DNA from 3 places in the Bacillus sp. KH172YL63 genome. Region 3 is predicted to be linked to each of the others. Evidence: riboswitches for the same ligand, from Rfam matches in the RefSeq annotation. Region 3 holds a riboswitch; each other region holds the start of a gene.
The links. A riboswitch is a leader RNA that binds a small molecule or an ion and turns the genes downstream of it on or off. The one in region 3 is predicted to bind thiamine pyrophosphate.
Positions count from the first base shown of each region.

Region 1: another riboswitch for thiamine pyrophosphate. It lies ahead of tenA (thiaminase II); the one in region 3 lies ahead of thiT (energy-coupled thiamine transporter ThiT).
Region 2: another riboswitch for thiamine pyrophosphate. It lies ahead of KH172YL63_RS05295 (ABC transporter substrate-binding protein); the one in region 3 lies ahead of thiT (energy-coupled thiamine transporter ThiT).

Region 1 is NZ_AP022842.1:1,999,781-2,009,982, reverse strand. Features, by position in the region: gene KH172YL63_RS09970 (sensor histidine kinase) at 17-1,153, shown strand; gene KH172YL63_RS09965 (response regulator transcription factor) at 1,150-1,749, shown strand; TPP riboswitch at 1,868-1,975, shown strand; gene tenA (thiaminase II) at 2,089-2,796, shown strand; gene KH172YL63_RS09955 (ECF transporter S component) at 2,747-3,367, shown strand; gene KH172YL63_RS09950 (ABC transporter ATP-binding protein) at 3,382-4,809, shown strand; gene KH172YL63_RS09945 (energy-coupling factor transporter transmembrane component T family protein) at 4,806-5,609, shown strand; gene KH172YL63_RS09940 (thiamine phosphate synthase) at 5,599-6,240, shown strand; gene thiO (glycine oxidase ThiO) at 6,224-7,366, shown strand; gene thiS (sulfur carrier protein ThiS) at 7,326-7,529, shown strand; gene KH172YL63_RS09925 (thiazole synthase) at 7,531-8,295, shown strand; gene KH172YL63_RS09920 (MoeB/ThiF family adenylyltransferase) at 8,292-9,314, shown strand; gene thiE (thiamine phosphate synthase) at 9,334-9,975, shown strand; gene KH172YL63_RS09910 (MaoC family dehydratase N-terminal domain-containing protein) at 10,132-10,202, shown strand, end outside.
Region 2 is NZ_AP022842.1:1,058,473-1,068,674, reverse strand. Features, by position in the region: gene KH172YL63_RS05335 (dicarboxylate/amino acid:cation symporter) at 43-1,287, opposite strand; gene KH172YL63_RS05330 (low molecular weight phosphatase family protein) at 1,664-2,092, shown strand; gene splB (spore photoproduct lyase) at 2,135-3,163, opposite strand; gene KH172YL63_RS05320 (transcriptional regulator SplA domain-containing protein) at 3,178-3,423, opposite strand; gene KH172YL63_RS05315 (TatD family hydrolase) at 3,579-4,358, opposite strand; gene KH172YL63_RS05310 (ABC transporter ATP-binding protein) at 4,351-5,088, opposite strand; gene KH172YL63_RS05305 (ABC transporter permease) at 5,090-5,851, opposite strand; gene KH172YL63_RS05300 (MTH1187 family thiamine-binding protein) at 5,848-6,141, opposite strand; gene KH172YL63_RS05295 (ABC transporter substrate-binding protein) at 6,155-7,141, opposite strand; TPP riboswitch at 7,294-7,403, opposite strand; gene KH172YL63_RS05290 (phosphotransferase enzyme family protein) at 7,472-8,362, opposite strand; gene KH172YL63_RS05285 (aldo/keto reductase) at 8,447-9,349, shown strand; gene KH172YL63_RS05280 (Fur-regulated basic protein FbpA) at 9,437-9,622, opposite strand; gene KH172YL63_RS05275 (cation diffusion facilitator family transporter) at 9,706-10,202, opposite strand, start outside.
Region 3 is NZ_AP022842.1:443,911-454,112, forward strand. Features, by position in the region: gene KH172YL63_RS02255 (histidine phosphatase family protein) at 1-90, shown strand, start outside; gene KH172YL63_RS02260 (thioredoxin family protein) at 115-441, shown strand; gene KH172YL63_RS02265 (RNA polymerase sigma factor) at 872-1,471, shown strand; gene KH172YL63_RS02270 (DL-endopeptidase inhibitor IseA family protein) at 1,452-2,603, shown strand; gene KH172YL63_RS02275 (hypothetical protein) at 2,724-3,023, shown strand; TPP riboswitch at 3,092-3,190, shown strand; gene thiT (energy-coupled thiamine transporter ThiT) at 3,264-3,860, shown strand; gene KH172YL63_RS02285 (threonine/serine exporter family protein) at 4,023-4,784, shown strand; gene KH172YL63_RS02290 (threonine/serine exporter family protein) at 4,823-5,278, shown strand; gene KH172YL63_RS02295 (beta-propeller domain-containing protein) at 6,277-8,418, shown strand; gene KH172YL63_RS02300 (ABC transporter ATP-binding protein) at 8,619-10,202, shown strand, end outside.

The sequences.
Region 1 (10,202 bases), 1.6 Mb from region 3:
AGGGTTTAACGTGCAATTGCCAAGAAAGCTTATCACCACTCAGCGGGCCTCAGGTATATCTCCTTACATATGGAGTATCATCTCTATCCTGCCATTTTATTTTATCTTTCAATCATCCTCGACGATTGAAATCGCAGTGGGAATCACCTTAACGATTCTTTTCTTTATTTCATTACGGTTTGCTTTTATATCGAGGGATTGGCCGGTATATTTATGGACATCGATTTTGATCGCGATATCGATCACGATGACGATTCAGTTCAATTTCATCTATTTTGCTTTTTATATCGCCTATTACAACGGGAATATAAAGAACCGGGTAGCATTCTTGACACTGTACATCATCCACCTCGTCCTAACGACAGCCTCGATCAACTACAACTTTGTGCTGCAGGATGAGTTATTTTTATCTCAGTTTCCATTCATTCTGATCATTTGGATCAGCGTCATCCTCCTGCCTTTCAATATTTACAACAGGAACAAGCAAGTGCTGCTTGAGGATCAGCTGGAGGATGCGAATAAACGGATTTCTGACCTGGTTAAACAGGAAGAGCGGCATAGAATCGCCAGGGACCTGCACGATACACTCGGTCAAAAGCTGTCACTCATAGGACTGAAAAGTGATCTTGCAAGAAAGCTGGTCTACAAAGATCCTGAACAGGCAAGAAGTGAGCTTAGGGATGTCCAGCAGACGGCAAGGACAGCCCTGAGCGAAGTCAGGACAATGGTTTCCCAGATGAGGGGCGTCAGGCTGAAAGACGAAATCGTCCGCATCAAGCAATTATTAAAAGCGGCCGACATTCAATTCAAAATGGCAGAACCGGCGGCTTTGCCACAGACCTCTTTGTTTATGGAAAATATATTGAGTATGTGCTTAAAGGAAGCCGTGACGAATGTGGTCAAGCATAGCAGCGCATCTGTGTGCCGTCTTGATATTAAAGATTCTGATAAGGAAATGATCATCACGGTGGAGGATGACGGACGGGGGATCTCCGGGGATTATACAGAATCGAAGGGCAGTGGCTTGATCGGGATGAGAGAAAGGCTTGAATTTGTGAATGGAAGCTTGGAAATACTTTCAGAACACGGGACGACATTGATCATGAAGGTGCCTAAAGTAATCAAGCAGGTAGATAGGGAGGGAATGGCATGATAAGAATCGTTATAGCAGAGGATCAGAGAATGCTGCTCGGTGCTCTGGGATCATTGCTCAGTTTGGAGGACGATATGGAAGTGGTCGGTAAAGCGGCGAACGGGGAGGAGGCCGTTTCACTCGTCCATGAACTCAAACCTGACATTTGCATTATGGATATCGAGATGCCTAAGAAAACCGGACTGGAAGCAGCAGAGGAATTAAAAGGGGAAGAATGCAAAGTGATTATCCTCACGACATTTGCCCGGTCAGGTTATTTCCAGCGCGCGTTAAAAGGCGGGGTCAAAGGATATTTATTGAAGGACAGCCCGAGCGAAGAGTTGGCAGACTCGATCCGGCTGGTCATGGACGGAAAGCGGATCTATGCACCTGAATTGATCGATGATGTGTACAGTGAAGAAAATCCGCTGACCGACCGGGAAAAGGAGGTTCTTGAACTCGTGTCCCACGGAAAAAACACGCGGGAAATCGCCGATGAGCTTTCCCTGAAAACAGGGACCGTCCGTAACTATATCTCTGCCATCCTTGACAAACTGGAAGTCAAAAACCGCATAGAAGCCATCACCCACTCAAAAGAAAAAGGATGGTTTAAATAGCCTGGAGGGACGGACCTTTGAATAAGAGGTCCGTCCCTCTTGAACGAAAAGAAATTCTTTTTTTAGTTGACAAGAAATAGAATCATGGTACGATTACATCGAATACAAATTTCATAAGACGATCCACTAGGGGTGCCTTGTTGAAGGCTGAGATTAAAGTATGACTTTGAGACCCTTTGAACCTGATCTGGTTGAGACCAGCGTAGGGAAGTGGTGTTTGACGGTCACGTATCATCATGTATGATCAAAGAGATCTCAAGCCACTTTCTGTATGCTGCATGCATCATGGAAAGTGGCTTTTTTGTGCCTAGTTCGGGTCGTCTGGAAAAGGAGAGAATCATGACATTTACAGCTGAATTAAGAAATGCAGTCACTGACATTTGGGAGGCGAGCTTCAACCATCCCTTTGTAAAAGGGATCGGCGACGGAACGCTTCCGTTGGAAAACTTTAAGTATTATGTGCTCCAGGATGCTTATTATCTTTCCCATTTTTCCAAGGTACAAGCGTTAGGCGCATCGAAAGCAACCGATTTACATACGACATCGAGGATGGCAGCACACGCTGTCGGGACAAATGAAGCAGAGCTTTCACTTCATGCGAATTTCTCGAAAAGGTTGGGCATCACAGAAGAAGAAAAGCAACAGTTCAAGCCTGCCCCGACTGCTTATGCATATACGTCACATATGTACCGATCCGCTCAATACGGCGGGCTTGCAGATATCCTTGCCGCCATACTTCCCTGCTATTGGCTGTATTATGAGGTTGGCGAGCACTTGAAATCGTGTACCCCGGAGGAACCGATTTATCAGGAATGGATTGCCGCCTATGGTGGAGAGTGGTTCCGGGAGCTGGTGGAAGAGCAGATCGAGCGTCTGGACACGTTGGCGGAAACGATGTCAGCCTCAGATAAAGATAGAATGAAAGAAAACTTTATCTTAAGCAGTATTTATGAACTGCAGTTCTGGGAAATGGCTTATACACTTGAAAGATGGCCGTATGAACATACCCTTGCTTTCAACCGGAAGGAAGGTGCCGGCCGTGTCTAAGTTGAAATTGACGGATATATTGGTAACGGTTGTGATTTCGATTCTTTTTGGGGTCATTTACAAAGTATGGGGTCCCCTCTATAACATGCTGAAGCCTTTCGGTATACACGCGGATCAATTGATTTATGGCATGTGGTTCATGGCGGCTATGGTCGCATTCTTGATTATCCGCAAGCCAGGGGTGGCACTGTTGGCGGAAATCGCCGCATCTTCAGGAGAATTCCTGATGGGCTCTGAATGGGGACTTGAGGTCCTGCTGTTCGGAATCATACAAGGGCTGATGGCTGAACTTGTATTCCTTGCCACACGATATAAACGCTATGACATCCTGGTCATCTGCACCGCCGCGGTCAGCTCCGCCATCGGGTCGATCTTCATGGATTATGCGAAAGGGTATATGGGGGACCTTGTTCTCTGGAATTTACTCTTATTCATTACTGCAAGAATCATAGGAGCAATCCTAATAGCAGGTATAGGCTCCCATTTCCTCGTCAGAGCCCTTGAAAAAACAGGCGTCACAAGTTTGGTGCGCCGGGTCGATCAGGAGGAGTATGATGCACTCGATTTATAAAGGAGTGATGCCTCATGCATATTGAAAAACTGCGGCTTAAATTTCCCGGATCTGAACGACTTCTGTTTAAAGATCTCAGCCTGACTATTGAAAAAGGGGAAAAAGTATTGTTGTTAGGGCCATCCGGGTGCGGGAAATCCACCCTGCTCAACGTCTTGGCCGGGGTGATCCCAAAGTCTATCGAAGTGCCGATGAAAGCCGAGACCATTAAAACCGCTGATAGCAGCGGTTATGTGTTTCAAGATCCAGACGCGCAATTTTGCATGCCTTATGTAGATGAGGAAATTGCCTTTGTGCTTGAAAATCTCCGGGTTCCAAAAGTTGAAATGCCTCAGAGAATTCAGGAAATGTTAAATATGGTGGGATTAGAGCTTCAAGATCCCCATACGAAAATCTCAACCCTGTCGGGGGGGATGAAACAAAAGCTAGCGATTGCGTCAACTCTCGCCCTCCGTCCCGATACGTTATTTCTCGATGAACCTACCGCCCTGTTGGATGATGACAGTACGAAGGAAGTGTGGGAGACCGTGAAAGAGAACTCCCGGGACCGGACCCTCGTCATCATTGAGCATAAGCTTGATCACGTGTTGGAGATCATTGACCGGCTCATTCTATTTGATGGAGACGGCAACATCATGGCAGATGGGAGAAAGGAAACCATATTCAAAACGTTTAAACACGTCCTGAAAACCATCGGTGTCTGGTATCCACAAGCATGGGAGGAATATCTCTCAACCTCGCCGCCAAAAACGGTGAGCGCATCTCTTGAAAAAATCATGAGGTTAGAGAACTTCAGAGGTTACATCCAGAAGGAAATGAAAATACACATTCCGAGAGCAGACATCCACCGAGGTGAATGGATCGTCATCACTGGCAGGAACGGTGCCGGTAAGTCCACCTTGCTTCACAGCCTTATGCAGTTCATCCCGACTTCAGGGACGTATGAACTGCATGGCAAACAGATCTCGAGCAAGAAACCGCCGGATGGGTGCTCCTTTGTATTTCAAAATCCTGAGTTTCAGTTTGTTGCCCAGACTGTTTATGAAGAAGCAGCCTACAGTTATCGTCTCAGAGATACTCCTTCCCATGTGGTGAAAAGAAGGGTGAATGCATTACTGGAAAGATTCAATCTGCAAGACTTCAAGGATCACCATCCCTATCATCTATCTATGGGCCAGAAGCGGCGTTTGAGTGTTGCGGCTTCCATCGTCGGAAACAGGGACATCTTATTATTGGATGAACCGACTTTTGGGCAGGATTCCGTGAATACCTTTGCACTGCTTGAAATGCTCCAGGAATTCCAACAAGAGGGAACCACTATTATGATGGTCACCCATGACGACAAGATCCGTTCCCAATTCGCTACAAGGGTTTGGACAGTTGAACAGGGACAGCTGGTGGCCGACTGTTGCAAGCTTTCTATTGGGGGCAAAGCACTATGAATATTCAATTCGACTATAAAGAAACATGGTTCCATCAGATCAATCCAAGCTTCAAGCTCATGATCATGATCGGATTATTTCTATTCATGCTTTTTGTTCACTATTTCAACTGGTTATTCTACTTGACGTTGTTCTTTTATGCCCTGCTTGTATTGTTTTCAGGTTATTCAAGTAAAATCATCTGCATATTGACGCTTCCCTTTTTTCTCGTATTCGCTTCTACCGCTTCCTCGATGATTTTATTCGGAAAGGGAGAGACCACATGGGTTGAATGGGGACTGATCCATATTACGGAGGAAAGCTTCTACCGGGGAATCCATATCGGTCTTAGGGCATTTGTTTTTGCCACACTCGGGCTCCTTTTCGCATTGACGACAAGGCCGGTGTTGCTGATTTACTCACTTATGCAGCAACTGGGCCTGAAACCGAAGTATGCTTATAGTTTTCTGGCAGGACTTAGGCTGCTTCCGATCATGATTGAAGAATATGTCACGATCCGACAGGCAATGAAAGTGAGGGGCGTCAGGGATCAGAAAGGATGGAAAAGCTTTCTGCTGAAGTTGAACATGTATTCCATTCCATTATTGGCCCAGAGCATTCGCCGAGCCCACCGAATTGCAGTCGCGATGGAAACGAAAGGATTTCATGGTGACGAACGCCGGACATATTACTATAAGACGGGTTACTCACTGCGTGACGGATATTTTATTGGGTGCGTCATTTTACTCATCATTACCAGTTACTATGCATCTACATATCTGCCAATCTTCGGAATAGGAGATGTGCGCCATGGGTCTTAAACCAAAGGGTCATTTGCATGCCATCTCATCAGGAACACAATCAATGGAAGAGGTCATAGACATTGTGAAGGTTATCCATCCTTATGCAGATGTCATTCATCTCCGGGAAAAAAGCTGGACAGATCATGATTGGGTGACGGCTATCGATCAGTTAAGGGATGCAAGCGTACCAATTGAAAAGATCTGCATCAATCACCGGGTCGATATAGCGGCCTTGAAGGATGTGAAAAGGGTCCAGTTAGGATATCAAAGCGTACCGGTTGGGATGGTGAAGGATAGATTTCCTCATTTAAAAGTCGGTGCATCTGTTCATAACCTGCAGGAAGCTGAAGAAGCTTTCCGGCAGGGAGCCGATTACCTGCTGTATGGAAACATCTATCCCACCTCTTCAAAACCCGGAAAACCCGGGGCAGGTATTTCAAAGCTTGAAGAGATGGCACACGCCTTTCCTGTCCCGACGATCGCATTAGGAGGCGTGACCACGGAACGTGTGCGGGAAATTGTTTCTGTTGGCGCACACGGGATTGCTGTATTATCAGGCATCTTCCTCTCTCAAGACCCTGAAGAATCAGCCAGGAAGTATCAAGAGGCACTGCAAAGGGAGGTGGACCCACTTGGGGAAACAATATGACGTGCTGATTATCGGTGGAGGGGTGATAGGCTGTTCCATCGCCTATCAGTTGGCGAAAAGAGGAAAAAAGGTTCTGATACTGGAAAAAGATCGGATCGCGGGCAAAGCGTCCAGCGCGGCCGCCGGCATGCTGGGTGTTCATACAGAATTATCCTCAAACAGTTCACTTTATCAATTGGCCAAAGCGAGCCGCAGCCTCTATCCTTCTTTGGCTGAAGAACTGACATCAATTTGCGGGATTGACATTGAACTAGTACAAAACGGGATGCTCAAGCTTGCCCGATCCGAAGAAGAGGCTCACAAACTCATGGGCATGCACGCACAGTCTGACAGGAATGAAGGAATCACCTGGCTTTCAGGGAGTCAGTTATCTGCCATGGAACCGAACCTTTCTGATCAATTGACAGGCGGTTTATGGATCCCTGACGACGGAAACGTCTCTGCTCCGAAACTTTCGAACGCGCTCGGCTTGGCAGCTGCCAAAATGGGGGCAAAGATCTTGGAATATACGGAAGTATCTACTTTTTTGAAGGAAGATGACAGGATTATTGGCGTCGAAACAAACCGTGGCTTCATATATGCAGAAAACACCATCATGGCCGCCGGTGCCTGGAGCGGGTCACTGCTTGATCACCTTGATATGAACTACGGGGCATATCCGGTAAAGGGAGAATGTTTTTCCGTCACTGCTCCAAGGAGTTTGGTGAGGGCAACGCTCTTTACGGACGGCTGCTATATTGTCCCTAAGGTTGGCGGCAGACTGTTGATCGGCGCGACGGAAAAACCTCATTCATTTGATGAAAACATTTCGCTAGACAGTTTATTGCATTTGATGGAAAAAGCGACAGCATTAGTTCCAGACTTGAAATACGCTCACTGGGATAGAGCGTGGGCGGGTATCCGACCACAAACGGAGCTCGGGATTCCCCTAATGGAAAAAAGCAGGGAATGGAAAGGGCTTTTTGCCGCTACCGGCCATTACCGGAATGGAATCCTCCTTGCCCCCATCACAGGCGTGTTGATGGCTGATTTGATTGAAGGCCGGGAAAATCCTCTATTAAATATCTTCAGAAGGAGTGGGGAAAGTGGAATTAAGAATAAACGGTCAGCCTGTCACAGTACCTGATACGATCGTAACGATTGACGACCTGATACACCATTTTAAACTTAATCAGAGGATGATCATCGTGGAGCAAAACCGAAACATCCTGATTAAAGAAAATCATCAAAAAACCACGGTCCAAAACGGGGATCACATAGAACTTGTTCAGTTTGTAGGAGGCGGTTAAATTGTTGACAATCGGAAAACATTCATTCCATTCCAGATTATTGCTAGGTACCGGGAAATACCCGGATTTTAATACGCAACGAAAAGCGGTTGACGTTTCAGGTGCGGAAATTCTCACCTTTACGGTCAGACGCATGGACATATTCGATCCAAACCAGCCGAATCTTCTCGAGGAACTGGATCCAAGCAATTTTACTTTGTTACCGAATACAGCAGGTGCCAAAAATGCCGAGGAAGCGGTGCGCCATGCAAAACTAGCCAGGGCTTCAGGCCTTTGCGATATGATCAAGGTTGAAGTGATCGGTTGTAAGAAAACACTGCTCCCAGATCCAGTAGAAACCCTCAAGGCAACCGAGGAGCTGCTGAAAGAGGGATTCACAGTCCTTCCGTATACGTCGGATGACGTAGTATTGGCAAGAAAACTGGAAGAGCTCGGTGCTCATGCAATCATGCCCGGGGCTTCCCCGATCGGATCAGGTCAGGGAATCCTGAATCCAGTCAATCTGAGATTCATCATTGAGCAGGCAAACGTCCCTGTCATCGTAGACGCCGGGATTGGCTCACCGTCTGATGCCGCCCACGCCATGGAATTGGGAGCGGATGCGGTGCTACTGAACACGGCGATTTCCGGGGCGGAGGATCCTGTGAAGATGGCCAGGGCCATGAAGCTCGCCATTGAAGCAGGGCGACTCGGCTATGAAGCAGGGAGAATCCCAAAGAAACTCTATGCCTCTGCCAGCAGTCCGGTGGAGGGGTTGAGCGTTTGACACACAATCGATATTCACGGCAGACTCTCTTTTCACCGATTGGTGTAGATGGTCAGCGTAAAATCCAGGATAAACACGTACTGATTGTCGGTGCAGGAGCACTTGGCACGGGGAACGCCGAAGCCCTGGTCCGTGCCGGCGTCGGAAAACTGACGATTGTTGACCGTGACTATGTGGAGTGGAGCAATCTGCAACGGCAGCAGCTATACAAAGAACAGGATGCCATCGATTCTTTGCCAAAAGCGGTTGCAGCAAAAAACAGATTGCAAGAAATCAATTCAACAGTCGAGGTTTCTGCTCATGTACGAGATGTATTGGCTGAAGATTTGTTGGACCTGCTCAATGGCGTCGATCTCATGATTGACGCCACCGATAACTTTGAAACAAGGATGATGATGAACGATGCAGCCCATCTCCATGACATCCCCTGGGTCTATGGTGCCTGCGCAGGAAGCTACGGCATCTCCTTTGCCATGGTACCCGGTGTTACTCCTTGCCTGCAATGCCTGATCCATTCGGTCCCGACCGGGGGAATGACGTGTGATACGGCGGGAATCATCAGTCCTGCCGTTTCTTCTGTCACAGCCCTTCAAACGACCGAAGCGTTGAAAATATTAGTAGAAGATGCCTCTTCACTCAGTCACAGAATCGTTTCATTTGATTTATGGAAAAATGAGTATTCGTCTTTGTCTGTCGGCTCATTAAAAAAAGAAGACTGCCCCTCCTGCGGTCACACAAGGACATATCCTTACCTGCAATATGCCAACCAAACAAAAACAGCCGTCCTATGCGGGAGGGAGGCTGTTCAAATCCGACCCGCATCACCTGCGTCCATCAATCTTAAGGAATTCGCCTTGATGCTAAGCACCAAAGGAAAAGAAGTGATGGCGAATCCCTATTTGATTTCTTTCAATGAGGGAGCTTTGAGATTCGTTCTTTTCAAGGATGGCCGGGCGATCATCCATGGAACGAAGGAAACCGATACGGCCAGGACAGTCTACCACCGCTATATGGGATGAAGGAAGCAGGGGTGAAAATATGAATATACAACACTATTTAAGGCTTTATTTCATCATGGGCAGTACGAATTGTGAAAAGGATCCCATTTCAGTGTTGAAAGAAGCCGCCGCAGGGGGGATCACCATGTTTCAGTTCCGGGAAAAGGGCCTCAACTGCCTGCACGGAAAAGCCAGGTACACCCTCGCCCGGAGCCTGCAACATGTATGCCGCGCGCACAAGATTCCTTTCATAGTGAATGATGATGTGGAACTTGCCCTTGCATTAAATGCGGATGGGGTTCATATCGGACAGGAAGATGATTCAGTCGAAGACGTACGGAAAAAAATCGGCGAGAAGATCCTTGGCGTGTCCGTCCATCATGTGGAAGAAGCCAAGCGTGCAAAAAATGCGGGAGCCGACTATATCGGCGTAGGCCCTATGTTTCATACGTCCACGAAGTCCGATTGCAGGGATGTGCAAGGTCCCTCAGTGATCAGATCAATCAGAAAAGCAGGCATAGAGCTGCCACTTGTGGGTATCGGTGGCATTCACGCGGGAAATGCATCACAGGTTCTTAGAGCAGGGGCAGATGGAATCGCTGTCATATCAGCGATTTGCAAAAATCCTCCTGATACGATTCATTTACTGCACGTCACGAAAGAAAACAATTCATCAACTTGACATCTGATACAAGGGGCAGCCTCATGACAGAATGGGACTGCCCCTCTTTTTGTAAAAAAATCTCCATGACAGCCCTGATTCTCAAGTCACCTCCATAATTTTCAGGATAGAATGATAAGATAATAGTAAGAGTTTGAAAAGAATAGAGGTGTAGACATGTTCCAGAAATATATAGGCAGGCGCTCTGATCCTGTTGCCAACATTGTCGAACAGAACGCCGTACGTCA
Region 2 (10,202 bases), 610 kb from region 3:
CATCTCGATGATGCCCACTTCTTTATCATTTTTGACTGAAAGTTATGATTCGCCCCTCTGTATCTTGATCGTCCGTTTCTTCTCAGATTCAGATACAAATAATGCACAGGCCGCATCTCCGGAAATGTTGATGGACGTACGGGCCATGTCCAGCAGACGGTCAATTCCAAGGATCAGTCCGATTCCTTCCACCGGCAGGTTGACGCTACTTAGTACCATGGCAAGAAGAATCAGTCCTACACCCGGCACCCCTGCCGTACCAATGCTTGCCAATACGGCCGTCAGTACAACGGTGATGAGCTGTTCCAACGTAAGGTCTACGTTGTATACCTGGGCGATGAACACTGTGGCAACCCCCTGCATGATTGCGGTCCCATCCATATTGATCGTAGCACCAAGCGGTTGGACGAATGAGCTTACTGATTTCGACACCCCTAAGCGCTGCTGTGCAACCTCCATTGAGATCGGGAGTGTTGCGTTACTGCTTGACGTACTGAAACCCACGCTCATGGCCGGGCTGAAATTCTTAAAGAACCACAGTGGATTTTTCTTCGCCAGCAGCAGGATCGTTCCGCCATATGTAATGATCGCGTGAACGAGTAATGCAGCAAGAACGACAACGAAGTATAACCACATCGCTTTTAACGCACCCGATCCTTGGCTACCGATGGCAGAAGCGATCAGGCCGAACGTTCCGTATGGGGCAAATTTCATGACAAGTGTAACGAGATACATCATCAGTTCGTTCCCCTGCTCTACCAGTTTAAGGATCCCTTTTGTCTTTTCACCCAAGGCAGTCAGGCCGAATCCGATGAAAATCGCAAATGCGATGATTTGCAGCATATTCCCTTCCGTCATCGCTGTAAGTGGGTTTTTTGGGATGATGTTCATGAGTGTCTCACCAACAGGAGGCGCTTCTTTTGAATCAAACCCTTCTGATTGGGTTTTGTCTATCCCCTCAACCAACCCTGGGTCAATGATGTAAGCAAGCGATAAACCAATGACGATTGCGATACAAGTTGTCAGCAGGAAGAAAATAATTGTTTTCAGCCCGATTCGTCCGAGCTTCTTTGGGTCCCCCAGTCCAGCCGACCCAAGGACGATGGAAAGGAAGACGATCGGCACGACAAGCATGCTGATTAAATTAAGGAAAATCTTTCCCAGTGGGGTGAAAAGGAATGGATCCAGAATATCGAATAGATCTTTTGCGAATATATTTAGGATCAACCCCACTATCGCCCCTAAAATCAGGGCTGTGATAATCTTTGTTGTTAAGTTAAATTTCATTGATGTACCTCCCTATATTTTTCCAAATAATGAAATATATTTACCCTTCTTTCATGTTTTTGAAACCATCCATATGGATTGTTCCCTCACATTCCCCTCTTTTTCATGAACCTGGCTGCATAGATGTTTTAACCGGGTAAAGTTTGTTTGTCCTTTTCCTATTATACTGATTTTTTTAATTATTGAAGAATATCGTGACGAATTAAATCATATTTACTATCCCCAGGGCGCCAAACAACATAATTTCCGGAAAAACAATGATTATATTATACTATAGGATGAATACCAATTTTTTCTTTTGGCGATTCATGGATTAAAGTATCCGGGATTGGGTAAATAGTAATAACAGCATGATAATAGAAAGGAACATATGATTATGAATAAAACTGTCTATTTTCTTTCCAGTTGTCAGCAGCGCAGCTTGATGGCCGAAGGATGGGCCGAAAAGCTGGATGTGACCGATTGGTCTTTCAAAAGCGCCGGATGGGCTGCTGAGTGTCGTGCTGAATTCAGCGTTTTGGCAATGAAGGAATTATGTATCGACATCAGTGCATTCCCACTCTCACGCATTGAAATGAAGGATCTCGGTGACGCTTCGGTTATTGTAGCGATTCAAGATAGAGAGTTTGATGATGAGTTTGAGATACCCGCTGAACTGAAAGATAAAGTCATCTACTGGGACTTGCCAAATCCACAAAAACGATCCACTTCCCTCATAGAGGAATGGGCGCATTATCAGGAAGTTTGCGAGGAAATCGCCATGAAAGTGAAGGATTTAGAAAGCCTTCTTCCACAAATACATTGAGAGGACTGATTACAGTTAAGCACTTGTAACCAGTCCTTTTTTTTATGTGAAATACTCAAGTTTCGCTTGAGGAAACAGTTTCTCCATATGGGCATAAAGATGATCCTTGATTTCCTGTTCTTCATCCTTCTGGTAAATATATTTTCCGATTCCGTATTTCCCCCATTTATACCTTCGCTCTTCTTCATTCAATTCAAGCTTGGTCATGGGATAGTTCTTCTCGATCACCCTTTTGGCAGGCTTTGTGAAACGATGCTGGATGAATTCAAAAGTGAGATCCTTTTTCGCTTCCTGAGGCAAGTGGGCTTCCAGATGCTCGAACATCTGTTGATATCCTTCCTTCCAACCTTCATGAAGATAAATAGGGGCCACGATGAAACCGAGGGGATATCCGGCTTTCGCCACTTTCCCTGCAGCCTCCAGCCGTTTATCCAGCGGTGAGGTGCCCGGTTCGAAATTCTTGATTACATAATCGGCATTGATACTGAACCGGAATCGTGTTTTCCCGTTATGCTTCGCATCGAGAAGGTGATCGACATGATGGAATTTCGTGACGAAACGGAGCTTTCCGTATTCTGATTCACCAAAATGCTCGATTGCCCGCTTGAGTGAATGAGTAAGATGGTCCACTCCTACTATATCAGAAGTACAGGCTGCCTCAAAGCGTGTAAATTCAGGTGCACGCTCTGCGATGTATCGATCGGCCGATTCAAAGATTTCATCGACATTGACATAGGTCCGTATATACGGTTTGCTCCCCATCGTCGTTTGCAGGTAGCAATAATGACAGTGTCCCATGCAGCCGGTCGCAAATGGAATCGCATATTCCGCCGACGGTTTGGACGTATCGAATTTGAGCGTCTTCCTGACTCCTACGACCAATGTGGATTTGGCGATCCGGTATTTCTGGAAATGATTATCCCCTGGCAGATTCCGGACCTGGTTGTGTGAGGTTGTATATCTGATTTCCACATCCATGTTCTCAAATTTCTCTTTCAGCTGTTTTCCCAACGGATAATCCAATGCATTCGGTTCGAAATAGACCAGTTGAGGTACAAACGGTTTTACCATTCCTTCATCCCCTCCTAAAGGTCTCCAAAAGATTGGCTATATGCTTCTTCTGCCTCAGTCTCGGTTGGATAGACGGCGATCTCATCTGTTAACGGGTAATACGTCTCATAAAAAAATAATGCCAATTCATGAGGATTGCCGGGATCATGCACAACGGCTGCCTCCTGTACATTTGCCACACTCTGCGTGTGGGGATTGCGATAAATGACATATACAACATCGCCGGCCTGATAAGACATACTTTGACTGTTCAGTTCCATGATTTTCACCTTTTCCTTCGGTTGATTATTATCATTTTCTGTCAATGGTGACAGAAATATGATGGAAAAAGATGTTTATACTTGAACGGCGTCAAAAAATCCGAACGATTATCATTCCACTAAAGGAACCATCACCGTTCGGATCTACACTAACCCTAAATTCTGTAAAATTTTCTCGTATTCTTGATTAACTGTCCATACACCTCTGCTTCTTTCATACCCTTCAATTCGGCTATCTTCTCGATGGTCCGGTGCATCATGCCTGGATGTGTCATCCTTTCGAGAAAAACATCGCCAAACCTCCATGGACCGTCCGTTTCCACCATCAGCCCTGTGATTGGATAGATTTTGACAAGGTCCTGAATTTCCGGTTCATAGAGAATATCCGGGGTGACTGATATGAAATAACCATTTTCAATCATTCTTGCCACTGTGTCTGAGTCCCCTTTGAACCAGTGAAAATGGGCATCACGGACATGATGCTTCTCCAAGAGATCACATATGATTGGTGCATGATCATAGATCCCGTGGAGGATGATCGGCTTATCAAGCTTTTTCCCGGTGATGATCAAGCGCTCTAACAGCTCAATATACGGCGTGAGGGGCAACGATGGATTTTCTTTCATTTTATAATAGGGTAATCCCACTTCCCCGATCGCAACCAGCTCCTGGTGGTGACATTCAATGAAACGGAGAAGTTCGTCTGCATCTTTCTCAGATGGCAGCTCTTGCTCCGGATGAAAACCGGCTGCCGGCTTGACCCGGTTGTCACGTTTCGCAAATGCCAGATTCCGTTTTGAGGAATCGAGATGAAAAGAAACTGAAATCAGCGCTTCTACCGAATAAAGATCGAGTTCCTGAAGGATTTTCATCCGTTCGATTTCGTCATAAAAATCCAGATGGATATGGGCATCGATAAGGGAGTGATTACACATAATGGGACAGCTCCCGGAATATATCTGCCTTCCATCTCAAAAATTCTTCCGTGAGAAGGATGTCTTCGCTGCGAGGGCGGGGGAATGGCACCTTGAATGCCTTCTGAACCCTTGCCGGCCTGGTCGATAAAACGATGATCCGGTCGGACAGGAATAATGCCTCGTCGATATTATGGGTAACAAACAGGACTGAGCTTTTATCTTCCTCCCACAAGGATAGAAGCCACTTCTGCATATCGAGGCGCGTGAACTCGTCGAGTGCAGAGAAGGGTTCATCGAGGCATAGGAAAGGCTGTGGACTGACGAGGGCACGGATAAATGCAACCCGCTGCTTCATCCCACCTGACAGGTCGGCCGGATAAGCATCCTCATATCCAGTCAGCCCGGCCCTTTCAATCATGCCAATCGCCTTTTCACGGTCCCTTTTCCCGTGAAGCTCCTGACCGAGCATCACGTTTTCAAGCACCGTTCTCCATGGAAGGAGGGACGGACTTTGGGGCATATAGCTGATTGCCCCCCGCTTTCCATTGATCGACGCGCCGTCAAGTACGATGTCCCCTTCATCCGGAGTGAATAACCCGCCGATCACGTGAAATAACGTACTTTTACCGCTTCCTGAAGGACCGAGGATCGACACAAACTCCCCTTCCTTCACAGTGATTGAAAGGTCTTCCAATATCCGCTCACCGTCAAAGGATTTAGACATATGCTGAATCGATAGTGTGGTCAAATTACTCTTCCTCCTTTCGGTTCCACTTGATCAAGACTCTTTCCAGCCAGACGATGATCGAAAAGAATACAAGACTGAGAACCATGATCATGAAGATAGCGACAAACACCCGGTCGGTCCTGAAAGAAGAAGATGCCAGGGTCATATATACCCCGATCCCTTTTTGGGCACCAAGCCATTCAGAAATGACAGCCCCCATCACACTGTAGGTAGCCGAGATTTTCAAGCCTGAGAAAATGGACGGGAGGGCATGGGGCCATTCCACTTTCCTGAAGATTTGCCCCTTCGTCGCCCCTGACATCTTCATATAGAGGATGTATTCAGCATTTGTCTGTCTGAACCCATCCAATGCCGATACTGCTACCGGAAAGAAACAGATCAGGGTGATGACGATGATTTTTGGCAGCAAACCAAATCCGAACCAAATGACCAGGAGTGGCGCAAGGACAATGATCGGTATATTTTGAGAAAGGATCATCAGTGGATAGAGGGCCTCCCTTACTTTCGGAAGGAGATGGAGGGCTACTGCCGCTCCGATTCCGAATGAACATCCGATCACAAATCCAACGACCGTCAGAAGCGTGGTGGAGGTAAGGTGACCGGTAAATTCCCCCCAAGAGGAAATCCCCTCACTCCAAATATCTGATGGTGCTGGCATCAACCACGTTGGCACCTTGAATATCCCTATACTGACTTCCCAGATGATGAATAAAAGGATGAGGACCAAGAAGGGTCTCCATCCTTTTGAAATCCACTGCCTCATCCTCTGTACTTCTCCGTCAATTGATTCATTTCAATGCCGTCCGGCTGATAAAGCACCTTGATTTGAGAAATGACATTTTTGCTCCCAAGCTCGACCATCCGTTCATTCATTTCTTCGATCACTTTGAATAATTCACTGAGATCGCCTTCCATCGTCGTTTCCAACGGATGGACTTCATAACGGACACCTGACTTTTCAATGATGGCAATCGCCTCATCTACATACGGGATGACATCTTCCCCGTTTTTTGTCTTCGGGATGATTTGTATACTTACGAGTGAGTTCCCCATTACCGTTCACCTCTTATTTTGGTAAAAATTCGTTTGTGAATGCCTGCTTGCTGTCAAGCTTCTTATCTAACAGATCATTTTCATACATCCAGTCAGCATAGCCTTCCCACACTTCAAGCTTCTGTTCTCCCCATCTTTTTGCATCATCTTTGTATTTCGGGGCTAACCATTCCTGGCTTTTCAAGACTAATTCTTCATCTAAATCTGGCGCTGAGGAAAGCAGGATCTCCCCTGCCTCTTTCGGATGATCGATGGAGAATTGATATCCTTTTGATGTTGCGGCCAAAAACGCCTTTACTGTTTCCGGGTCCGAGTCGATCATTTTTTCATTCGTTGTCAGTACTGGCGTGTAGTAATCCAGCTTGTCCGAGTAGTCCTTCACATACAGCATGTTCAATTCTTCACCGCGAAGCTCTGCTTCAATCCCTGTCCATCCATAATAAATCCAGGCAAAATCCACATCACGTTTGACGGCTGTAAAGAAATCGGTGTCTCCCATATTGATGAAATTCACTTTTTCTACATCTGCACCTTCCTGCTTCATGATGGAAGTCATCACGGCTTTTTCAACAGGGGAACCCCATCCTCCATAGCTTTTCCCTTCGAAATCTTCAGGCTTTGCAATCCCCTTATCCTTTGGCGAAGCAAATCCTGATGTATTGTGCTGGATGACGGCAGCGATGGATACAAGGGGAACATCCTGAACCCTTGCCTGTGTCACACTTTCCTGATACCCAACGCCAAATTCAGCCTTACCGGAAGCGACAAGCTGATCGGCACCTGCTTCTCCTGGTAAGATAATGTCCACATCAAGGCCCTCGTCTTTAAAATAGCCCTTCTCTTTGGCTACATACAGCCCCGTGTGATTTGTATTCGGAGTCCAGTCCAGTACGACCGAGACTTTTTTCAACTCTTCCTTTTTTTCATCCGCAGTATCCCCACCGCCGCCGCAGGCAGTCAGCAGAAACACGGAACTGATGATCATTAACCATTTCTTCATGATGATTCCTCCTTGAATACTCAATGATAACGTAGCCTTAAAATAAATGAAGGCGGAACAATGGCAAGGAAACCCCAGCAGCAGGGCTGGAACGACAAAAATGCGCCCCAAGCAGCAGCTTTAGGACGCATCATTAAACAAATGTATGTATCGTTTAAGAGAATGTTGTTTCCTACGCTGGTATCAGCCAGTTCAGGTTCAAAGGGTCAGTATCTGCTGGATACAATCTCAACCGGCCTTACCGGTTCCCCTACACTTAGTATATGAAATTACACGTTATCTTCATCCCTACTTTGCCATAGAAAAGGTGGTTATTCAAGTATTACCTATTCATTTTATTGAAATGACCCCTGTACCGAGAAAATCTTCCACTATCGTTGTGAGAACTGAGCCAAGTGAAAAGCAGCCCCTGTCATAATAAAATAATGTGTACTGCAAGAGAAAAGTAAGGATCACGTATGGCAGCAGCCTCCTTTCCTCCGGTGTCAGAGCAGCACCGGCCCCCTCATACCCCTTCAAAAACGCAGCGACGGATCCTGATGAAGCCGGCACATTTCCCTCCTTCAGCCTGCCTGCCAGGAAATAGCCGATGTCGGCTATACGGGGAGCCTTTCTCACCCGTTCAAAATCAATAAGGCCGGTAACCCGTCCACCTTTCATCAAGATATTGCCCTTATTCAGGTCACTGTGTACAAGCTGACAGGGTAATTCACTATATCGTCCCATCTTTCCCTTTAATTCCAGAAGCACTTCCCTTGCCCATTTCCCAATCGGGGGGTGGCCACATTCATCCACCCATTGACGGGTATGTCTTTCAATTTCCCACCGGCTGACGATGCTCTGGCCGGGATACTTGTCCAAGTGCACATGTAAGGCTGACAAGTGTGCCCCTATGGCTGTCAGGGAAGAAAGTGTTGGTTCCTTCAACGGTTCCCCTTCGAGTGCTTCGTATAACAAGTAAGATTTTTCCCCAACCCTCAGTGCCGGCTGGCAGGCCCGGGTCAACAGGGGCGATTCAACAGCGATCCCCTTCCCGTTCAGATAGGCGGCCAGCTCAAGCTCATCCGAAGGTCCCCAGGGATGTGTGTTCCCTCTTCTTTTTAAATAAAATACCTTTCCCCCACTCTTCACCCTCCACACTTTTGGTGCGACCTGGGAGGCTACTATCAATTGGGGACCAAGTTCCCAACTCCGTAAAATATCCTGGATGGACGCTATCATTTTCCTTTCCTTTCAGAACGTAGTAATATACGTTTAGTATGACTTGAAAGAATATCTACATACCATTTGAAAAGGGGTTTAGAAATGCAACGAGTACAAATGTCTGAGGACTTATCATTTTCAAGGATCATCCATGGTTTGTGGAGACTTGCAGACTGGAAGCAATCGAAGGAAGATACACTTTCCTTGATTCAGCACAATATTGAAAGCGGCATCACTACATTCGACCATGCAGATATTTATGGATCTTATACGTGCGAAGCCCTCTTCGGTGACGCACTTTCACTACAGCCTTCATTACGTGAGAAAATGGAGATTGTCACAAAATGCGGCATCGTGCTTCCTTCTGGCAATCGTCCTGAACATAAGACACATCATTATAATACAAGCAAAAAGCATATTATCAGGTCGGTGGAACACTCTCTTCACAATCTAAACACCGACTATATCGACCTCTTACTCATACACCGCCCCGATCCGTTCATGAACGGGGAAGAAGTGGCAGAGGCCTTCACGCAGCTGAAAGAAGAAGGAAAGGTACGACACTTCGGTGTGTCCAATTTCAAACAGCACCAGTGGAACATGCTTCAATCGTATCTTCCTTTCCCACTGATCACCAACCAGATTGAATTGTCTGCTTATCATCTGGAAAACTTCGAAGACGGCACCTTGGATCACTGCCAGGAGAAACGGGTCGCACCGATGGCCTGGTCACCGCTGGCAGGAGGGGCGATCTTTAAAGGGGAAGACGAGAAAGCGCTGCGCCTTCAAGGGACATTAAAGAAAGTCCAGGAAGAAACGGGTGCCGAGGGAATCGATCAGGTGTTATATGCCTGGCTCCTGAATCATCCTGCGAACATCATGCCGATTGTCGGATCCGGCAAAAAAGCACGTATCCAGCGTGCAATCGACTCTCAACACATCACCTTGAACCATGATCAATGGTTTGAGATCCTCCAGTCATCCATGGGGCATGATGTACCGTGATGAATGTTAGATTCACTTGTTTCCCTAAAGAGCGGTAAGAACCATAAAAAAAGACGAGCCTTTTCATTTAAAAGGTCCGTCTTTTTTCTATTGAGCCATTTCTCCGCCAATATAGTATTCCAGGTAAACATCCTGCAAATCGTCCATTGATAATTCATACAGTTGTTTCCCGAAAGATTTATATACACCGATTCTTAATAGTTGTTGAATATAAAAGTCTTTTTTAAATTCAGGTGTCTTTTTCTGTTGAAGTGTTGTTTCCTGATGGTACATGACAATCCCTCCAGTTGAGGGTATACCCCAATTCTTGAAGGGAGTAAACATGATTGTTGAAAATTTTTCTATACGGTGAGCGTTTACGTACAAACGTGATGGTGACCTTCTGTGACACCCTTTCCTTCGACTTGGATCGTTGTATGTTGGATATCATACTCTTCTTCCAGGAAGTGGGACAATTCCACAAGGATGCGGTCCCTGTCCACCTCTTCCCCTACTACGACATGACAGCTCAATGCCGTGAAATCCGAAGTGATGCACCAGACATGGAGATCATGCACTTCCAGTACGCCCCCGAGTTGAGATAAATCTGACTTCACCTTTTCAGTATCGATGTGTTCAGGGGAACCTTCCATCAGGATATGGATGGAATCTTTCGTTACCCTCCATCCGGAAATGATGATGAGGACGGCTACAATGACTGATGCAATCGGATCTGCCAGGTTCCAGCTGAAGAAATAGATCAACAGACCCGCTATGATGGCACCGACAGAACCGAGCATGTCTCCGAGAACGTGGAGGAAGGCACTCCTGACATTGAGGTTATGTTCTGTGTCACCCCTCATCAGGATCCATG
Region 3 (10,202 bases):
AAAGCTTTGCTGAAGCGGGGGTTCACAGGTCCGTCTTTCAGAAGGCCCGCCAACGGAAAAGTGTACATGTATGAAGATAAAATCAGTTGATTCCGTAGAAAGGAGGCAGCATATATGGAAAGAGTACATTCATTAGACAGCATCCAATCCACACTGGAGAAGGAAACCATCGTTTTATTATACATATCAAGGCCGGACTGCTCTGTATGCTACGGACTCCTGCCCCAGGTGGAGCGGGTGTTGGAAGCGCATCAATCGGTCGTTTCCATCCAGGCAGATGCAGATGAAATCCCGGAAATCGCAGGAAGATTCTCTGTCTTCACCGTTCCCGTGATCATCGTATTTGTTGAAGGGAAGGAAATGTTCAGAAAGGCACGCTTCGTTCCTATAGACGAACTGAACAGCCAAATCGGCCGCCTCACCGGCATGATGGAAAATTAAACAAACGTTTGTTTAAGAACTGAAAACGTGACAACAGCAACCCTGAACGGACTAAACGATCGTTTAACAGATTGAATGAACAATCACCGGGAACAAAGTTTGGAGCTGGTAGTGGACGGCTCTTTTTTCTTTGTGGTGAGTGCTGTTCACTGGACACTGAAGGAGGGGAAGATACGCCATGGAGAAAAAGAAATGTATGCTTCACGTGAGTGGAATATTCATCTGTTTTATCATGTTCGTTTTAGGAATGATATTTTATGATCGATCCGCTCTATTTATTCTGATGGGAATATGGGGATTATCAGGTGCTTCTATTCTGTTATTCAGACTGTTAATGAAAAGGAATATTGGGGAATTCATCGATAAATGATTAAGTAAAAAGAGAATTAGCACCACAAGCCGGGTCCCGAAGTAAAAATTATCCCCACACTTGAAACCATTCCATCCGATCAAACGACTAATAAGGACAGTAAAGGAGGGGTGGCCATTGAAAGAAGATCATGCCGGGCTGGAAGAACTTTACGAAACGTATTTTAATGATGTGTATCATTATTTACTCTACTTCACCAACAATCAATCCGAAGCAGAAGACCTCACGCAGGACACCTTTATGCGGGTGTTCAAAAGCTACCACAGCTTCAATCATCATTCCTCGCCGAAAACATGGATTATCTCCATTGCCAGGCGTACAGCCATTGACCACTATCGAAAGCGAAAACTCATTTCACTGCTGCCGGACGTCATCTTGAATCTGCGGAGGAGTGAAGAGGGAATTCCTGATGAAGAAATGGAAAAGAACGAAGAATGGGAAGTGGTGCAGCAGGCCCTTTTAACATTAAAGCCCGATTATCGAAATGTCGTGATTCTCAGGGGTTTAAGAGAATACTCTGTGAAAGAAACCGCAGCCATCCTCGAATGCAAGCCATCGAAGGTGAAGGTGGATTATCACCGGGCAATCAAATTGTTGAAGAAGCAGCTGGGACATTCCATTGGAGAGGCGGTGCTGGAACATGAGCGGAAAATCCAATGATAAATTTCTTCAGTCTTTGAAAAACAGACCAGATCTTGCTCCGCGGAAAGCATTCAAGCAAGAGCTGAAAACCAAATTATTCGAAGAAATGGAAGGTCAGAAAATCAGCAGGCCACAATGGGGCAGGTGGATCCCGAATCTGCTGGCGGCAGCATTTATCATGGCGGGAATCCTTTTTACAGTTGAACTGATTGATTTCGGTAAAGACGGGCAGAATGCAGAACAGCAGGTAGACATTGTGAAACAAGACCCGGCTCCCCAGGAAGTAACTGAACTCAGTGAATCGCTCGCCGACAAACTGATCGCAGTGGCGTTCAACCGCTATGATTCCATCCTGAATGATGAGGGTGGAGAAACATTTACGTATAAAGGCGAAACGTACCGATATATGAGTGAGCCATTTGATTCAGAGGAAAAGGTGATCAGCTACCTGGCCGAAAGCTTTACCGTCGACGCTGCCCGGCAAATGATCAAGGATCATCCCTTTGTGGTGCACGACGGGAAACTGGCGCAGCCGGATGTCGCCTATCAAAGCGATGATATGTGGACTAATACGTTAGCGGTCAAAGTGAAGACAACCGACACGATGGGTGATGTCACCTATGAAATTCCCAATGCCGGGCACAGGGATGGAGTGACCGTCGAAAGCTTCAGGGTGATATTTGATCACGGATGGAAGTTCAGCGTGGTGATGCCATTTTCACACAATGAAATCGAGAAAAGCGATAATGACGGATTCTCTTTGACGGTGGAGGAAAAGGAAGCGTACCAGGCATTTGCAGAAGACCCGACCGAAGTCCATCTTCACGGACTGTCACCGATCAGTATTGCAAAGGTTTATGTGCAGGCATTATTGGACGGACGACCGGACCTTGTTTATGAATTGTACACAGACCGACGTGAATTTGTTCAGTGGTCAAAGGAAGAAGATGAGAATATGACCGCATCACACCGGGCTACAAAGGAACATATTCTGCAAACCTATAAGGGGATCGGCAGCGGAGAATTCATTCAAACGAGTGATAAAACTGGATATATCAAATATGATAACGGAAGGGAAGGTGGAGGCGGTTTTCAGATGGTGAAGGACGAAGACGGCTACTGGAGCGTAAGGTTCATGCCGATTCAATAGATGCATATTTAATAGTGAAAATGGGGGCTGCAGTTGAAGCAGCCCTTTTGTCATGGGAGGGGATAGGCATATAATAGATGGAATAAGAGTATAGTAGTCTTAAGGAAGGGGGAGTGTAGATTGATCAGGATATCAAGAGCGAAGAAAGTCTTATTGCTCACTTTGGCCATCATCATCTTCATCATCGCCAACCGGATCTCGAGCGTGCAGCATTTGACAGCAAGATTCGCCGCCAGTATGTATGTGAGCTTGAAATATCAAGAACTTGACCTCGAATACCAAAACGTGGAATATTCACCCCAGTTCGAAGATTACTCTGTCGCCTATAAGGACAGGGATGGCAGGGTATACGGCTTTATGGTCACTCCTAAATCAATGCCTGTCATCATCATGCATGATCCCCTCAGTGAGACTCCTTAGAAATACAAACTATTTTTCTTTCAATCTTTCACGAATCATGTATAATAAATGAATAATAACTTAATGAACGTAACCACAAGGGGAGCGAAAGCTGAGAGTGAACACATTGTTCTGACCCTCTGAACCTGTTAGTTAGGACTAGCGTAGGGATGTGGAAAATAAGCAATGAATGGTCTAATTCATGCTGTATCTTCATTCCCCCTTTATGGTTTCGGTTCAATATTCCAGGGGGATTTTTTTATGAAAAATTTACGTCTTGTCGTACTGCTGGAAGCTTCATTGATGGCGGCTTTCGCTGTGATCCTTGATCTGCTTCCTTCTATTAAACTGTCACCGAGCATCTCTATTTCAATCGCGATGGTGCCGATCTTTCTACTATCCTATCGAAGAGGCATGACAGCCGGTATCCTGGCAGGATTTGTTTGGGGGATCCTGCAGATTGCCCTCGGAGACGCCTGGATTGCGACACCTGTCCAAATGGTGATCGAGTATTTCATCGCCTTCGCTTTCATCGGATTTGCCGGGCTCCTTTCCGGTAGAATTCAATCGGCATTAGGAGAGAACAGAAAATCCAAAGCGATTCTGTGGGTGATCCTTGCTACGTTTTTAGGCAGCCTGGCGAGGTATTTCTGGCATTTCATCGCAGGCTTTATCTTTTTTGCCGAATATGCACCGGAAGATATGTCTCCGGTACTTTTCTCATTCGTCGTAAACGGCATCACGATGCTCGGCTCGGCGATCCTTTGTGCACTGACACTGGTGATCATCACCAATATCGCACCGAGACTGATCAAAGTGCGTACAGCACGTCAGGAAATGACCCGCAAAGCTTCTTAATATGCCGGACCGGTCCTTTTGGGGCCGGTCTTTTTTTGAGGAGAGATCATATTCAGCCTCTCATATTAAATCTCCGTTAAATCATGATGTTCCTCATTGCTTACACACTCTCTTTCCGATAAACTAAACCTATTCAAAAAATAGTACGTGTGGAGAGATCGTATGGAAGCAAAAATGATAAGAAGATATGACATTATGGAGGTCAGCCTCCTCGCAGGGAAGATCATGCTGCAAAGCGGGGCCGAGACTTACCGGGTGGAAGATACGATGATGCGGATCGCCGCTTCCTATGGTATCTCCGAATCCCATAGCTACGTGACCCCGACCGGGATCATCTTCTCGATTGAAACGTCTGAACCGACAAAAACGAAGCTGATTCGAATCAACGAGCGTTCAACGGACCTTGAAAAGGTGACCCTCGTCAACAGCATCTCCCGGCAGATCAGCCTGGGCCACCTTACGATTGAAGAAGCGTACAACGCCCTTGAAAAGTTGGATGAATCCGACCTGTCTTATTCACTCCTGCTTCAAGTCGCGGCAGCATCGATCGCCAGCGGCTGCTTCCTCATCATGTTCCAGGGGATCTGGAAGGATTTCATCCCGGCGTTGATCACTGGGGGCATCGGATTTACAAGCCTGATCTATTTCCACCGCTTCGTACCGATCAAGTTCTTTGCAGAATTCCTGGCGTCCTTCATCATCGGGATGCTTTCCTTCGGTTTCGTACAGCTCGGATATGGACAGGAATTGGATAAGATCATCATCGGATCCGTCATGCCGCTTGTACCCGGACTGTTAATCACGAACGCGGTCAGGGACCTCATGGCCGGACATCTCGTCTCCGGTTTATCAAAAGGGGCAGAAGCCTTCCTGACCGCCTTTGCGATCGGCACGGGCATCGCGGTCGTATTCACGCTCACGTAGAGTGAAAAACGTTAAGAAAGATTTGAGGTGAAAAAGGGATGCTCATCATCGAACAATTAATCACAAGCTTCATTTCCGCAGCGGCATTCGGCATCATCTTCAATGCCCCGAAACAATCCCTTTTCAAATGCGGAATTGTCGGGATGCTTGGGTGGATCATCTATATCATCATGATCCTGAACGAAGCAGACACCGTGCTTGCCACGCTGCTTGCCTCCTTTGTCGTCGCCGTGGTCAGCCAGGTGTTTGCAAAGATGTACAAAACCCCGGTCATCATCTTCTCTGTTGCCGGGATCATCCCCCTCGTTCCGGGAGGGCTTGCTTATGATGCAATGCGAAACTTTGTTCAGAACGACTACAACGCTGCCATCAACCTGGCGGCCAAAGCCTTCATGATCTCAGGCTCCATCGCCATCGGACTCATCTTCTCCGAAGTCATCAACCAGCTCATCCGAAACGCCAAACTGAACGCCAGCGCCCGGCGAATGAGATAGAGGGACGGACCTTGCTTGTGTGAGGTCTTTTTTTGAGGTTGGCATGGGGGTGTGGTACTGCTCGTCGTTGCGATAGCGATTTTTCGACAAAGAGATCATATATTGAGCATCACGCTCATATATCAGGATTCGAGCTCATAAATTAAAAATCCGGCTCATATTTTTCGAAAGCGGCTCATAAATAGTGGAAACCGGCTCATAAGTGAGGGAAGAGAGCCGGTTTTGGTCTGTCTGAAGGGTTCGACAGGTCTTCAATAAGGTGAATTCTGGTTGGATATGAGCATGAAATCGATTTTTCATCAAAAGAACAGCTAAAGTTGGACGGTTTTCTATAAAAATAAACTACCAGTAAAGCGGCAGACACTTGGATATGAATATCGTATAAGTGTTTAGCCTCGCACAGAGATTTTTCGACAAAGAGATCATATATCGAGCATCACGCTCATATATCAGAATTCAAGCTCATAAATTAAAAATCCGGCTCATATTTTTCGAAAGGGGATCATAAATAGTGGAAACCGGCTCATAAGTGAGGGAGAGAGCCGGTTTTGGTCTGTCTGAAGGGTTCGACAAGTCTTCAATAAGGTGGATTCTGGTTGGATATGAGCAGGAAATCGATTTTTCATCAAAAAAACAGCTGAATTCGGACGTTTCTCCATAAAACTAAAAGAGGCAGACACTCTGATATGCATATCCGTTAAAATCCTCATTGCCAACGATTTCTCGACAAAGAGATCACATATAAGTAACACCAATATAACTCAAGCTTCCGGCTCATAACTTGTCAAAACCACCTCACAAATGAGACAGCCAGTTCTTAACTCTCTGATCAGTCCGCCACCTCTCACATACCTCGCTAAACCCTACATAAAAACAAAAACCTATTTTCAAAAAGCTTTCCACCACAATTCCTCCCTTAAACCCGGACAACTCCCCATGTAACGAATCCCCCTTCACAACGTCTAATGACCTAATAAGACGTATAGGAGGGTCATACCATGAGGAAAAAGTACTTATTCATTATGGCAGCTGTTGTTCTGCTTTTAGCGCTAGGGACGTTTGTGTACAGCCAGAGGCCTGTAGTAGAGACGGATGGGAAGTTCGCTGATGAGTCTCTTTTGATGGAGAATGACGCATGGACATTGCGGTTCTCGAAGGCTCTTAGCAAAAATACCGTCACGCGGGAAAACATCTTTGTTGAAGACTCAGACGGCAGGAGGGTCGACGTTTCCCTGACGCTGAGTGATGACCGGAAGTCCCTGGAGGTGGCCCCGCCATCAGAAGGATATCCGTCAGGACAGCAACGATTCATCCTTCATATTTCTCCAAAAGTGAAAACCACATGGGGCCTTTCGTATGATGGAGACACGGAAATCCCCTTTACCGTCACCTCGCAATTACCAAGCATACAATCGAAACAGGCACTGACGAATTATTTTAAGAAAATCATCAAAGAAAATAAAAAGCATGCCGGTTTATTTAGAACGATGGAGTTGGAAACGAAAACGGCTGAGGATTCTGCAGAAATGGAATCTTCTCAATCGACCTCCGAGTTTTCAGGAACGAATAATCAGGTTGAGGGTGTCGATGAGGGAGATGTGGTGAAGACAGACGGCCGGTATATTTATCAACTGACGGACCGGAAGCTCGTCATTACGGAGGTAAAGCCTTTGAAGGTGCTCTCGACACTTCCGTTTAAAGAAAATTTCAACCCCCACCATCTCTTTGTGGAAAAAAATAAGCTGCTTGTCATCGGCACGAGCTGGTCACCCCCTTTTTATGAAAAGGGAGACCGGCAGTCCAGTCCGCCGATCATGCCGGTTGAAGGGATGACGGTCGCGATGATGTATGATATCTCGGACAGGGAGAAACCCGCCCTTCTCAGAGAGGTGGAGCTTGAAGGCGGGTATGTGGCATCAAGGAAAGTCGATTCTCATATTTACTTAATTTCAAATATGTCCCCGAACTACTGGATGCTTGAACAGGATGATGAGGTGGACTTGAGGCCCCGGGTGAAGGACAGTTTGAATGGGGAGGGAATGAAAAGGATACCTGCAGAGGATATACAGTACTTCCCACAATCTCAATCGCTTCAGTACACATTGATTACAAGCCTGGATATGGAGGAGCCGGAAGCTTCTATTACGGTTCAAACCTATCTTGGCGGCGGACAGAATGTCTACATGTCAGAAGAAAACTTGTACGTCGCCGTTGAAAAGTACAGGGAAAACGGAGATTGGGCGTCTGCTGATACGGGGATTCATAAGTTTGCCGTCCGTGACGGGGATATCCGCTATACTGCATCAGGGAGTGTAGACGGACGGGTGTTGAATCAATTCTCGATGGATGAGCACGAAGGAAATTTCCGGATCGCCACGACAGAAGGGGAAGCGTGGGACGATGATCACCCGTCATCCAATTCGCTTTATATATTAGACTCCTCTATGAGAAAGGTTGGGGAAGTAGAGAAGTTGGCACGGGGGGAAAGAATATATTCGGTCAGATTTATGGGAGATAAAGCGTATATCGTCACCTTCAAGCAGGTGGATCCGTTATTTGTTATCGATACATCGGATCCTGCCAATCCAAAAGTGGAAGGAGAGCTGAAAATACCCGGTTTCAGCACCTATCTTCACCCGATTGATGAGCATCACCTGATCGGATTCGGCTACGATACGAAAGTGATCAGTGAGAAAATGTCCGATGAGCCTAGAGTCAGCCGAAATGGAATGAAAATGTCTCTCTTTGATATCACCGATTTCGAGAATCCAAAAGAAATGGACACAGAAATCATCGGGGGAAGCGGGACCCATTCTACTCTGTTGGAAGACCATAAAGCCTTATTGCATATGAGAGAGAGAAATCTTTATGGATTTCCGGTCACTGTTTACGATGAAAAAGAAAAAAGCAGCCGCGAGCTGGATTTTGATTATCAGGGCGCACTCCTTTATGAAATCACCCCTGAAAAAGGCATCGTAAGAAGGGCAAAGTTCACCGAAAAAGAGCTCTATGAAGAGTGGGAGAACCAAATCCAGCGGCTCATCTATATTGATGAAGAGCTTTACACCGTTTCACACAGCGAGATCACTGCGTATTCGCTAAATGATTTTGAGAAAGTTGGTTTTATTGGGATTGATTGAAGAAATGGGCCCTCGGAAACGAGAGGCCCATTTTTTATTGGACAATGAGGAAAGCTGTTTTTGCCTTCGGTCACCTGGAGGCTCCCAACTACCCCGAAGACCTAAAAAACGGTAAAATGGTACACATATAGAAAACAGTTTGACGTAAGAGGGGTGTCGAGTTGAAGGTCATACATTTTTTGAAGCCTTACAAGGTGTCGATGGCGATAGCCTGGACGTTGATGCTTGTAGAGCTTGCCGTGGAATTGTTGAATCCGCTGTTTATGGCGCGGATCATTGATGATGGAATCATGAAAGAAGATATGGATGTTGTGCTGATGTGGGGGGCGGTCATGGTCGGGATGTCTCTCCTTGCCTTCGTTTCAGGGGTGACGAATTCGTTTTTTGCCGCTCATACGAGTCAGGGGTTTGGTTATGATGTGCGGGATCGTCTGTATCGGAAAGTTCAATCGTTTTCGTTTGCAAGCTTCAATAAACTTCCGGCTGCGTCTCTTATCACGAGGATGACGAATGACGTAAGGCAGCTGCAAAATACGATTTTTATGAGTCTTCGGATCATGCTCCGGGCCCCGCTGCTCGTCATCGGATCAACGATCATGGCTTTGACTGTGAATGCCCGTCTGTCCCTGGTTTTACTGCTTGTGATCCCAGTGCTGTGGGTGTTTCTGTTATGGGTGTTGAAAAAGGGATGGAGCCTGTTTGAAAAGGTTCAATCCCGTCTGGATAAAGTGAATGAGGTCATGAAGGAGAATCTATCGGGGATCCGGCTGATCAAGGCATATACCCGGAGCCGATATGAAGAGAACAGGTTTCATGAGGCGAGTGGGGAATTGAAAGATCGGACGGTCTCTGCCCTCCGCTTCATGGAGATCATCATGCCCCTGTTGATGCTTGCGATGAATATCGCCCTTCTTTTCGTACTGTGGTTCGGGAGTATCGAGGTTGCTGCAGGGGGAGCGGGTGTAGGGGAAATCGTGGCCATCGTCACGTATGTCACGAGGATTTCTTCGGTCTTTTCGATATTCTCCTTTATCATCACGAGCTTTTCCCGGGCCAGGGCTTCAGCCGCCCGGGTCGAAGAAGTCCTTCAGACGGAAGTCGATCTGATGGACGGGGAAGAAGTAAACCGGGAGGCAGTGGAATTGAAGGGGAGCATTCGCTTTCAAGATGTTTCCTTCCACTATCCTTCCACCCGGGGCGAAGTACTCCAGGATCTTTTATTTAAAGTGGAGGCAGGTCAGACCGTATCAGTGCTGGGTGCGACAGGGTCGGGGAAAACCTCCCTGTTCCAGCTCATTCCCCGTCTGTATGATGCGACGGCGGGGACGGTCGAACTGGATGGCAGGCCCGTCAAAAAGATTCCTTTGGAGGTGATCAGGGGGAATATCGGATATGTCCCTCAGGAAGTGATCCTGTTTTCCGGATCCGTTTCAGAAAACCTGCTATGGGGGAAGGAAGGTGCGACCCGGGAAGACATGATCCAGGCGGCAAAGGATGCACAGATTCATGGCACGATCATGAATCTTCCGAAAGGGTATGATACCGTCCTTGGTCAAAAAGGGATCAATCTGTCTGGCGGTCAGAAACAGCGGCTGTCGATTGCGAGGGCACTCATCCGGAAACCTAACATCCTGCTGCTGGATGACAGCACGAGTGCATTGGATTTGAAAACTGAATCCAGGCTGCTTCACGCCTTGAAGCAATATCGATGCACCACCATGGTCATCACCCAAAAAATCAGTACAGCGATGGAGTCGGATCGCATTCTGCTCCTTGAGGACGGC